DNA from 4 places in the Pantoea sp. X-Soil-YNGN-775 genome. Region 2 is predicted to be linked to each of the others. Evidence: predicted binding sites of a transcription regulator. Region 2 holds the regulator's gene; each other region holds the start of a gene.

Region 1 (2,200 bases), 2.1 Mb from region 2:
TGAATATGCGGTGAAAGCGCGCAAATATATTCGTGAGAACGCAGGATTGTAAGCGCAGGCGGGAAACCGTGAGATAAACCGGCTTCCCCGGAGAGGGGAAGCCGCAAGCCAGCAGGGCGGTCGCCCGGCCTTATTTCAGCGCAATACTCTTTACAATGTTGTCGGCATCGCTTTGTGCCTGCTGCTGGTTGTCGCCTGGCAGAGTAATCTGCAGCGTCACCAGTTTGCCGTCAACTTTAGCCAGAATCACCGATGACCATGAAGTCTGGTTGTTGGCAGAAATCACCGTATCCAGCTGCTGTGCCGGCTGATCTTTCAGCGTGACCGCTTTGTTCGAGACCACCTGCAGTTGCGGATCGCGGTTGCGCTGCTGCTGCTCCATACGCTGTGACAGCACGTCCAGCCCATCGCTGGTCGGCTCACCGGCAATCACAATAATCGCGCGCGCACCGGTTTCATCAGCATACACGTGCATATTGGTAGTCTGCGAACCAAGCTTACCGCTCTTATCCGACATGCCCGGCGGCAGCGAGAAGCTCAGTTTGCCATCCATCAGCGTTACGGTTTGCGCCGACTGACTGGCGCTGACGCCGTTGTCATTCGCCGCGTCATCTTTCTTCTGGTCACAGGCGGCTAAGCCGAGCACCAGTAAGCCCATTCCTACATATTTCACCAGGTTGCGCATCAGAATCCCTTTTTTAAGTTTCCAGTCAGCCGTTAATACAACAGGAATCAGGTTGCAAACGCAACCTGATGATTGTCAGCAGATCTTAGCGGGTAATGGCGTAAACCGGTATGGCGGGTTAGCCGAAATTTATCTGGCTGGTGGCACGGTGCTCAGCCAGCCGTTTCAGCGCGGCATTGAGCAATACGCCGTAGGCCGGCAGGAAGAACACCATGCAGATCAGCACTTTGAAGCTGTAGTCCACCAGGGCAATCTCGACCCAGTGCTGGGCCATAAACGCATCAGGGCTTTTATAAAAGGCGATGAAGAAAAAGGCCAGCGTATCGCTGATGTTGCCGAGGAACATGGCGCAGCCCGGGGCGATCCACCATTGCGGCAGGGCGCGCAGACGGTTGAAGACGTGAACGTCGAGGATCTGACCCAGCGCGTAAGCCATAAAACTGGCACAGGCGATACGCGCGACAAACAGATTGACCTGTTCCAGTGCTGCCCAGCCCTGCCATTCGCCCTGATAAAACAGCGACGAGACACCATAGGAGATAAACAGCGCCGGGATCATCACCGCCAGAATAATGCGTCGGGCCAGCGGCGCGCCAAAGATGCGCACGGTCAGATCGGTTGCCAGGAAGATAAACGGGAAGCTGAACGCGCCCCAGGTGGTGTGGAAGCCGAAAATTGAAATCGGCAGCTGCACCAGGTAGTTACTGGAGGTGATCACCAGCAGGTGAAACAGCGATAACCAGAACAGCGCATGCATGCGCTGACGCGAAGAGAATGCGAGCATAATCAACCTTTTTAATGTTGGGGTGAGGGAACCCATTGCGGGACGCCGTTCGGGCAGCGCCTGGCAGTTTTATGAGCAAAAAGCGGCGGCATCTTACCGCGTTGTGCTATTTATGCAATGGTTAATTTTAGCGCAATCGTTATCGCCTTGCGTCATTGGCACTACGCGCTAGAATGAGCGCCCTAACCCTGAACCGAGTCCATTATGAGCGATGCTTTTTCCTCTGCCGACCATCAACTGGATGCCCGTGGCCTGCGTTGTCCGGAGCCGGTGATGATGGTGCGCAAAACCGTTCGCAGCCTGCAGGATGGCGATACGCTGTTGATCATTGCCGACGATCCGGCCACCACCCGCGATATTCCCGGCTTCTGCCGCTTTATGGAGCATCGCCTGCTGGCACAGCAGACCGATAACCTGCCGTATCAGTTCCTGATCCAGAAAGGCATGGCGGAGTAACGCTGGATGCCCATTGGCAGCGCGGCCCGTCATCTGACCGGCCGCTCGTCTTCAGCTTCGGTTGCGCAGTAATCGCAGCGCGTTAGCGGTGACCAGCGCCGTTGCGCCGGAATCCGCCAGCACCGCCAGCCACAATCCGGTCAGCCCCAGCAGGGTCGTGACCAGAAATACCGCCTTCAGCCCCAGCGCAATGGTCAGGTTCTGCCGAATGATGCGGCGCGTACGGCGCGCCAGCACAATCATCGGTGCCAGATTGCTGAGCTGATTGCGCGTCA
Region 2 (2,200 bases):
CTATCAGTGGGGCGGCACCTCACCGCACACCGGTTTCGACTGCAGCGGCCTGGTCTGGTACGCCTATAAAGATCTGGTCAAGTTTAAGATCCCGCGTACCGCCAATGAGATGTACCACCTGCGCGACGCCGCGCCGGTAAAACGCGAGTCGCTGGAGAAAGGCGATTTAGTCTTCTTCCGGATTAATGGTCGCGGCACCGCCGATCACGTTGGGGTTTATCTCGGCAACGGCAAATTTATTCAGTCACCTCGCACCGGCAAAGATATTCAGATCAGTGCGCTGGGTGAAGATTACTGGCAGCGCCACTACATCGGCGCGCGGCGGGTAATGACCCCGAAAACCATTCGTTAAGCGGCTTCGCTACGCGAAAATCAAACAGAGAAAAGCCGGGCGATGCCCGGCTTTTTCATTAGTGCAGCACCGCTGTAAAGCTAAAGGCGACGATCATCAGCAGACAGCCGACGGTAGTCATCAGGGCCAGTTTCAAATCTGTACTCATTTAGCGCTCCTTAGTCACACATTTTGTAGGGATAAGCCATTTTCCCATAGGGGCTGGTAAAAATCTCGTTTTATCCGTTCAGCCTTGTTAGAATCCTGCCTTTGTTGCGCAACGCGCGCAATCCCGGTTCCGTTTGCTCTCCTTTTCAGGCGCTCATTACCCGCCAGACGCCTGTTTACCGGTCAGAAAAGCTGCATAATTGCGGGGAGAACCCTGAGCAGACGCAAACGTTTAACATTATGCTTATCATTGCGTTAGATAAGCCCTGGAGTCCGATTTTAATGGCAACAATTAAAGATGTGGCAAAACGCGCCGGCGTCTCAACGACCACCGTTTCGCACGTCATCAACAAAACGCGTTTTGTCGCTGAAGAGACGCGCAACGCGGTCTGGCAGGCGATTCAGGAACTGCACTATTCGCCGAGCGCGGTGGCGCGCAGCCTGAAGGTGAATCACACCAAAACGCTGGGCCTGCTGGCAACCTCCAGCGAAGCGCCCTACTTTGCTGAAATTATTGAAGCGGTGGAGAATCACTGCTTTGATAAAGGCTACACCCTGATTCTGGGCAATGCGCACAACGACCTGCAAAAGCAGCGTGCCTATCTCAGCATGATGGCGCAGAAGCGCGTCGATGGACTGCTGGTGATGTGCTCTGAGTATCCGGACGATCTGTTAAAGATGCTGGAAGAGAATCGCAATATCCCGATGGTGGTGATGGACTGGGGTGAATCACGCGCTGACTTCACCGACACGGTGCTGGATAATGCCTTTCAGGGCGGCTACCTGGCCGGACGTTATCTGATTGAGCGCGGTCACCGTGATATTGGCGCGATTCCCGGCCAGATGGAACGCAACACCGGCGGCGGACGTCACGCGGGTTTCCTCAAGGCGCTGGAAGAAGCAGGCATTCAGCCGCGTGCCGAATGGATCGTGCAGGGCGACTTCGAGCCGGAGTCGGGCTATCAGGCGATGCAGCAGATCCTGTCGCAGAAACAGCGTCCGACTGCGGTGTTCTGCGGGGGCGATATCATGGCGATGGGCGCGATTTGCGCCGCCGATGAGATGGGATTGCGGGTGCCGCAGGACATTTCGGTGATCGGTTATGACAATGTGCGCAACGCGCGCTACTTTGCGCCTGCGCTGACCACGGTGCATCAGCCAAAAGCGCAACTGGGTGAGAAAGCGCTGGAGATGTTGCTGGATCGCATCACCAGTAAACGTGAGATTTCTCAGACCATCGAAGTACACCCAACGCTGATTGAACGCCGTTCGGTGGCTGACGGTCCGTTCCGCGACTACCGCCGTTAATCTTCGCTTAACCACTCCTGATTAAGCGTTTGCGCATCACCCAGATAGCTGAGTAACCAGCCCGTTGCCGGTGATGCGCGATCTTCCGCCCAGCTTACGCAACAGGGACTGTCCGGAAACGCGACCGGCAACGTTAATTCTACCAGCGCTCCGCTGTCCAGTAATGGCCGCGCCAGATGCCCAGGCACCATCGCCACGCACAATCCCGCCAGCACGCAATCCAGTCCGGTCTGCCATTCCGGCACCACCAGCCGACGCTGATTGTCGAGCGTCCACGTCATCCGGCGCGGCAGCGCGCGCGAGGTATCTTCCAGCACCAGCGACGGCCAGCTGCGCAGGGTGTCGTCGTCAATCTGGCTCACCCCGGTCAGCGGATGGTGGTGCGCCACCACA
Region 3 (2,200 bases), 1.8 Mb from region 2:
TAAACTGGCTGCCGAGTTTCTTACGCAGATGATGAATATGCACTTCCACCGCATTGCTGGAGACATCGGCGTCCCAGCTATACAGTTTTTCTTCCAGCTGGCTGCGGGTCAGCACCCGTCCAGGGTTGCGCATAAACAGCTCCAGCAGCGCCAGCTCGCGGCTTTTCAACTCTATCGGCTGGCCGTCGCAGGTGACGCTGTGGCTGTCGGGCTTCAGTACCACGTTGCCATGACGCAGCTCCGGTTGCAGCTGACCATGCCGGCGGCGGATCAGCGCCTGTAAGCGGGCTGCCACTTCGGTCAGGGCGAACGGTTTGCAGAGATAATCATCCGCACCCATCTGCAGCCCTTCGACTCGCTGATCGAGCGCATCGCGCGCCGTCAGGATCAGCACCGGCACATCCTGCCCTTGCTGACGCCACTGTCGCAGGATATCCAGCCCGTCCCGTTCGGGCAGAGAAAGATCGAGGATCACCGCATCCCACGGCGCGGCGTTTAATGCCTGAAATCCGGCCTCGCCGGAGGTAAACCAGTCGACGCTAAATCCCAGCTTACCCAGTCCCGCTTTAATCCCGTCGCCAATTAAGCGATCGTCTTCTATCAGTAAAATACGCATCATTTCTCCCGGCGGTGATAGCGCTTTATACGAAGCAGACTGCCGCTTGTACAGCGCATTTCGGCGAAAATGGCTTATTTTTGCTTCTTAAGAAGCTGTTAAGAACCTTATGGTCAACTAGGCTCAACAAAACGAAACACATCATGGAAACGAGGTGACAAAATGAAAAAGCACGCTGCAATTTTAGCTGTCGTTATGCTGGCTTCTGCCCCGGTTTTTGCTGCTCAGCAAGGCGGCTTCGTCGACCCCAACGCCCCGGCGGCACAGGTTCAGAGCCGACAGGGCGGCTTTAGCGCTGACCACTCCAGTGTGGTGACGGTGAAGCAGGCAGAAGAGATGAAGGATGACAGTTGGATTACCGTACGCGGTAAGCTGGAAAAACAGATCGGCGATGAAGATTATCTGTTCCGCGATCAGACCGGTACCATGAAAGTCGAGATAGACCATAAGCACTGGAACGGCCAGACTATCTCGCCAAAAGATACCGTTGAACTGACCGGTGAGCTGGATAAAGATTTCAACAGCATCGAAATGGACGTTAAACAGGTGAAGAAACTGCCTTAAACGTCCAGCCCGGGACCGCATCAGCGGTCCTTTTTTTTGCCCTGCAGCCCGCCTTAATTCAAATTTCCCACCGCGTAAGCGAAACGTTTCGATAACGATCACAAATTTCAGCTTCGCCGATTGAGTTGCTGACGGCTTTTCATACACTCCTGTCAGCGAAACGTTTCGCTGTGGAGTGAAAAATGAAAAAAGGTCGCTTGTTAAACGCTGAACTCTCTCACGTGATTGCCCGCCTGGGTCACACTGATACGCTGACGATTGCCGACGCCGGTTTGCCGATCCCGGCAGGACCGCAACGCATCGATTTAGCCCTGACACCGGGTACGCCCGATTTTATCGAGGTGGTTAAGGCCGTCACGCTTGAGATGCAGGTAGAAAGCGCCCTGATTGCGGAGGAGATTAAGCAGCACAATCCGCCGCTCCATCGCGCACTGCTCGCCGTGCTCGAAGCCTTGCAACAGCACCAGGGGAATAGCATCACCATCCGCTACACCAGCCATGAACAATTCAAACAACAAACGCAACGCAGTCAGGCGGTCATTCGCAGCGGAGAGTGTTCTCCGTTTGCGAATGTCATCCTGAGCGCCGGTGTGACCTTCTGAGGCCGCTATGCAACCTTTACTGCAGCTCAACGGCATTGAAAAATCGTTCCCTGGGGTAAAAGCCCTGAAGGGTGCTTCGCTGAATGTCCGGGCAGGACGCGTTATGGCGCTGGTGGGTGAAAACGGTGCCGGCAAATCCACCATGATGAAAGTGCTGACCGGAATTTATCAGTTCGACGCCGGTTCGCTGCACTGGCTCGGCCAGGAGACCCGCTTCAATGGCCCTAAAGCGTCACAGGAAGCGGGCATCGGCATTATTCATCAGGAACTGAACCTGATCCCTCAGTTAACCGTGGCGGAGAATATATTTCTCGGTCGCGAATTTGTTAACCGTTTTGGCCGCATCCAGTGGACGCGCATGTATGCCGAAGCGGATGCGTTGCTTAAGCGGCTTAATCTGCGCTTCAACAGCCACAAG
Region 4 (2,200 bases), 1.3 Mb from region 2:
GCTTCCAGCAGCGCTTTCGGGCTTTGATCGGTGGAGATTGCCCAGTCCAGATCGGGGAACTGGTTTGAGCGGGCGCTTTTCAGGCTGGAGAGGTACGCCGATCCCGAGGCGACCGTCAGCCGCCCCTTGAGATCACCGAGGTTTTTCGGGCGTGGCTTATCCACGCGATACACCAGCTGTTGCGAAACGTTGTAGTAGCCGGGCCCGGTTCGATACCGTGCCAGGCGCTCGCTGTTGTAATTCAGGCCCGCCGCCAGCACATCGGCTTTGCCTTCATCAAGATCGTCAAACAGGTCACTCAGGTTCGGGCGCACCGTCACCTTCAGTTTAACGCCCAGATAATCGGCGAAGCGTTTTGCCAGCTCGTAGTCCATACCGGCTGGAGCCTGATTAATGGTGTAGTAAGTCAGCGGGGAATTGATGGTGCTGACACGCAATACTCCCCGTGATTTAATCTGTGAAATCGTGTCCTGCCCACCGCCGTACCACGGAATGGACGGCCACAATGCCATGGCTAACAGCACGGCGACCAGACCGATAAACAGATAATTAAATTTTAGGCGTTTCAAATAGTTATCTCTCGCTGGCTCTAAGGCCTCTGTCTTTTAAAGGCAGTATTTATCTTCTTTGAACTCCCAGAGCGAGGGGCATTTTGCGCAACAAAGCGAAGCTGAGCAACTCATATAGCAGGTTTTGCGCAAATTTCAGGCAAATCCGGTGGGCCATAAATTTTGCGCAAACGGTTTCGTCGCGAGGTCGCTTTCTCTATAATACGCCCCGTTTTCCCCTGTTGCGCCCAATGAAGCGTCGCCCGGCGTTTCGAAGACGAGAGATCTTATGATGGAAATTCTGCGTGGTTCGCCCGCCCTGTCGGCATTTCGTGTAAACAAACTGCTGACCCGCTTTCAGGACGCTCACCTGCCGGTGAGTGATATTTACGCTGAGTACGTCCATTTTGCCGATGTCAGCGCGCCACTGAGCGCCGACCAACAAACCCGTTTACAGCGTCTGCTGAAATATGGTCCTTCTCTCGCTGAACATGCGCCACAAGGGCGTCTGCTGCTGGTGACACCGCGTCCTGGCACCATTTCGCCATGGTCATCGAAAGCCACCGACATTGCCCATAACTGCGATCTGCCGCAGGTTCGTCGCCTCGAGCGCGGTCTGGCATTTTATGTGCAGGCACCTCAGTTAACCGAGGCGCAGTGGCAGTCGCTTGGCGCACTGCTGCATGATCGCATGATGGAGACGGTCTACAGTGATCTGGCGCAAGCTGAGCAGCTGTTCGCTCACCACTCACCGCAGCCGGTGAAAAGTGTCGATGTGCTGGGTGAGGGCCGTCAGGCGCTGGTTCAGGCTAACCTCTCGCTGGGTCTGGCGCTGGCAGACGATGAGATTGATTACCTGCTGGCGGCGTTCACCCGTCTGGGTCGCAATCCGAATGACATCGAACTCTATATGTTCGCTCAGGCTAACTCTGAGCACTGTCGCCATAAGATCTTTAACGCCGACTGGATTATTGATGGCGAGAAACAGCCGAAGTCGCTGTTTAAGATGATCAAGAACACCATGGAGCAGACGCCGGACTACGTGCTGTCTGCTTACAAAGACAACGCTGCGGTAATGGAAGGCTCCGAAGTGGGGCGTTTCTTCGCCGACGCGGCAGAAAGCGAATACCGCTGGCATCAGGAAGCGGCACATATCCTGATGAAAGTGGAAACCCACAACCATCCCACGGCGATTTCTCCGTGGCCTGGCGCGGCAACCGGCTCCGGGGGTGAAATCCGTGACGAAGGGGCAACCGGACGCGGCGCTAAGCCAAAAGCTGGGCTGGTCGGCTTCTCGGTGTCGAACCTGCGTATTCCTGGCTTCGGGCAGCCGTGGGAAGAGGATTTCGGTAAACCGGATCGCATCGTCAGCGCGCTGGAGATCATGACCGATGGCCCACTGGGCGGCGCGGCATTTAACAATGAATTTGGTCGTCCGGCACTGAACGGTTACTTCCGTACCTATGAAGAGCAGGTTACCAGCCACAATGGCACCGAGCTGCGCGGCTACCACAAGCCGATCATGCTGGCGGGCGGCATTGGCAATATCCGTGCTGACCACGTGCAGAAAGGTGAAATCACCGTCGGCGCTAAGCTGGTGGTGCTGGGCGGTCCGGCGATGAATATCGGTCTGGGCGGCGGTGCCGCTTCTT

Evidence for each region. Region 2 encodes PurR, which represses purine synthesis genes. Its sites were predicted from a motif close to CANGCAAACGTTTGCNTG; they were not measured.
Region 1: the regulator PurR is predicted to act here: its motif matches at 1,494-1,511, upstream of AC6I8I_RS18665 (7-cyano-7-deazaguanine/7-aminomethyl-7-deazaguanine transporter).
Region 3: the regulator PurR is predicted to act here: its motif matches at 1,334-1,351, upstream of rbsD (D-ribose pyranase).
Region 4: the regulator PurR is predicted to act here: its motif matches at 733-750, upstream of purL (phosphoribosylformylglycinamidine synthase).

Annotation. Positions count from the first base shown of each region.
Region 1 is NZ_AP035945.1:3,961,084-3,963,283, reverse strand. Features, by position in the region: gene iolE (myo-inosose-2 dehydratase) at 1-52, shown strand, start outside; gene AC6I8I_RS18670 (DcrB family lipoprotein) at 131-685, opposite strand; gene AC6I8I_RS18665 (7-cyano-7-deazaguanine/7-aminomethyl-7-deazaguanine transporter) at 804-1,469, opposite strand; gene tusA (sulfurtransferase TusA) at 1,674-1,925, shown strand; gene AC6I8I_RS18655 (zinc/cadmium/mercury/lead-transporting ATPase) at 1,977-2,200, opposite strand, start outside.
Region 2 is NZ_AP035945.1:1,800,467-1,802,666, reverse strand. Features, by position in the region: gene AC6I8I_RS08465 (C40 family peptidase) at 1-352, shown strand, start outside; gene cydH (cytochrome bd-I oxidase subunit CydH) at 411-500, opposite strand; gene purR (HTH-type transcriptional repressor PurR) at 782-1,807, shown strand; gene punR (DNA-binding transcriptional activator PunR) at 1,804-2,200, opposite strand, start outside.
Region 3 is NZ_AP035945.1:4,222,647-4,224,846, reverse strand. Features, by position in the region: gene qseB (quorum sensing response regulator transcription factor QseB) at 1-616, opposite strand, end outside; gene AC6I8I_RS19860 (YgiW/YdeI family stress tolerance OB fold protein) at 779-1,180, shown strand; gene rbsD (D-ribose pyranase) at 1,363-1,782, shown strand; gene rbsA (ribose ABC transporter ATP-binding protein RbsA) at 1,790-2,200, shown strand, end outside.
Region 4 is NZ_AP035945.1:3,091,377-3,093,576, reverse strand. Features, by position in the region: gene mltF (membrane-bound lytic murein transglycosylase MltF) at 1-569, opposite strand, end outside; gene purL (phosphoribosylformylglycinamidine synthase) at 838-2,200, shown strand, end outside.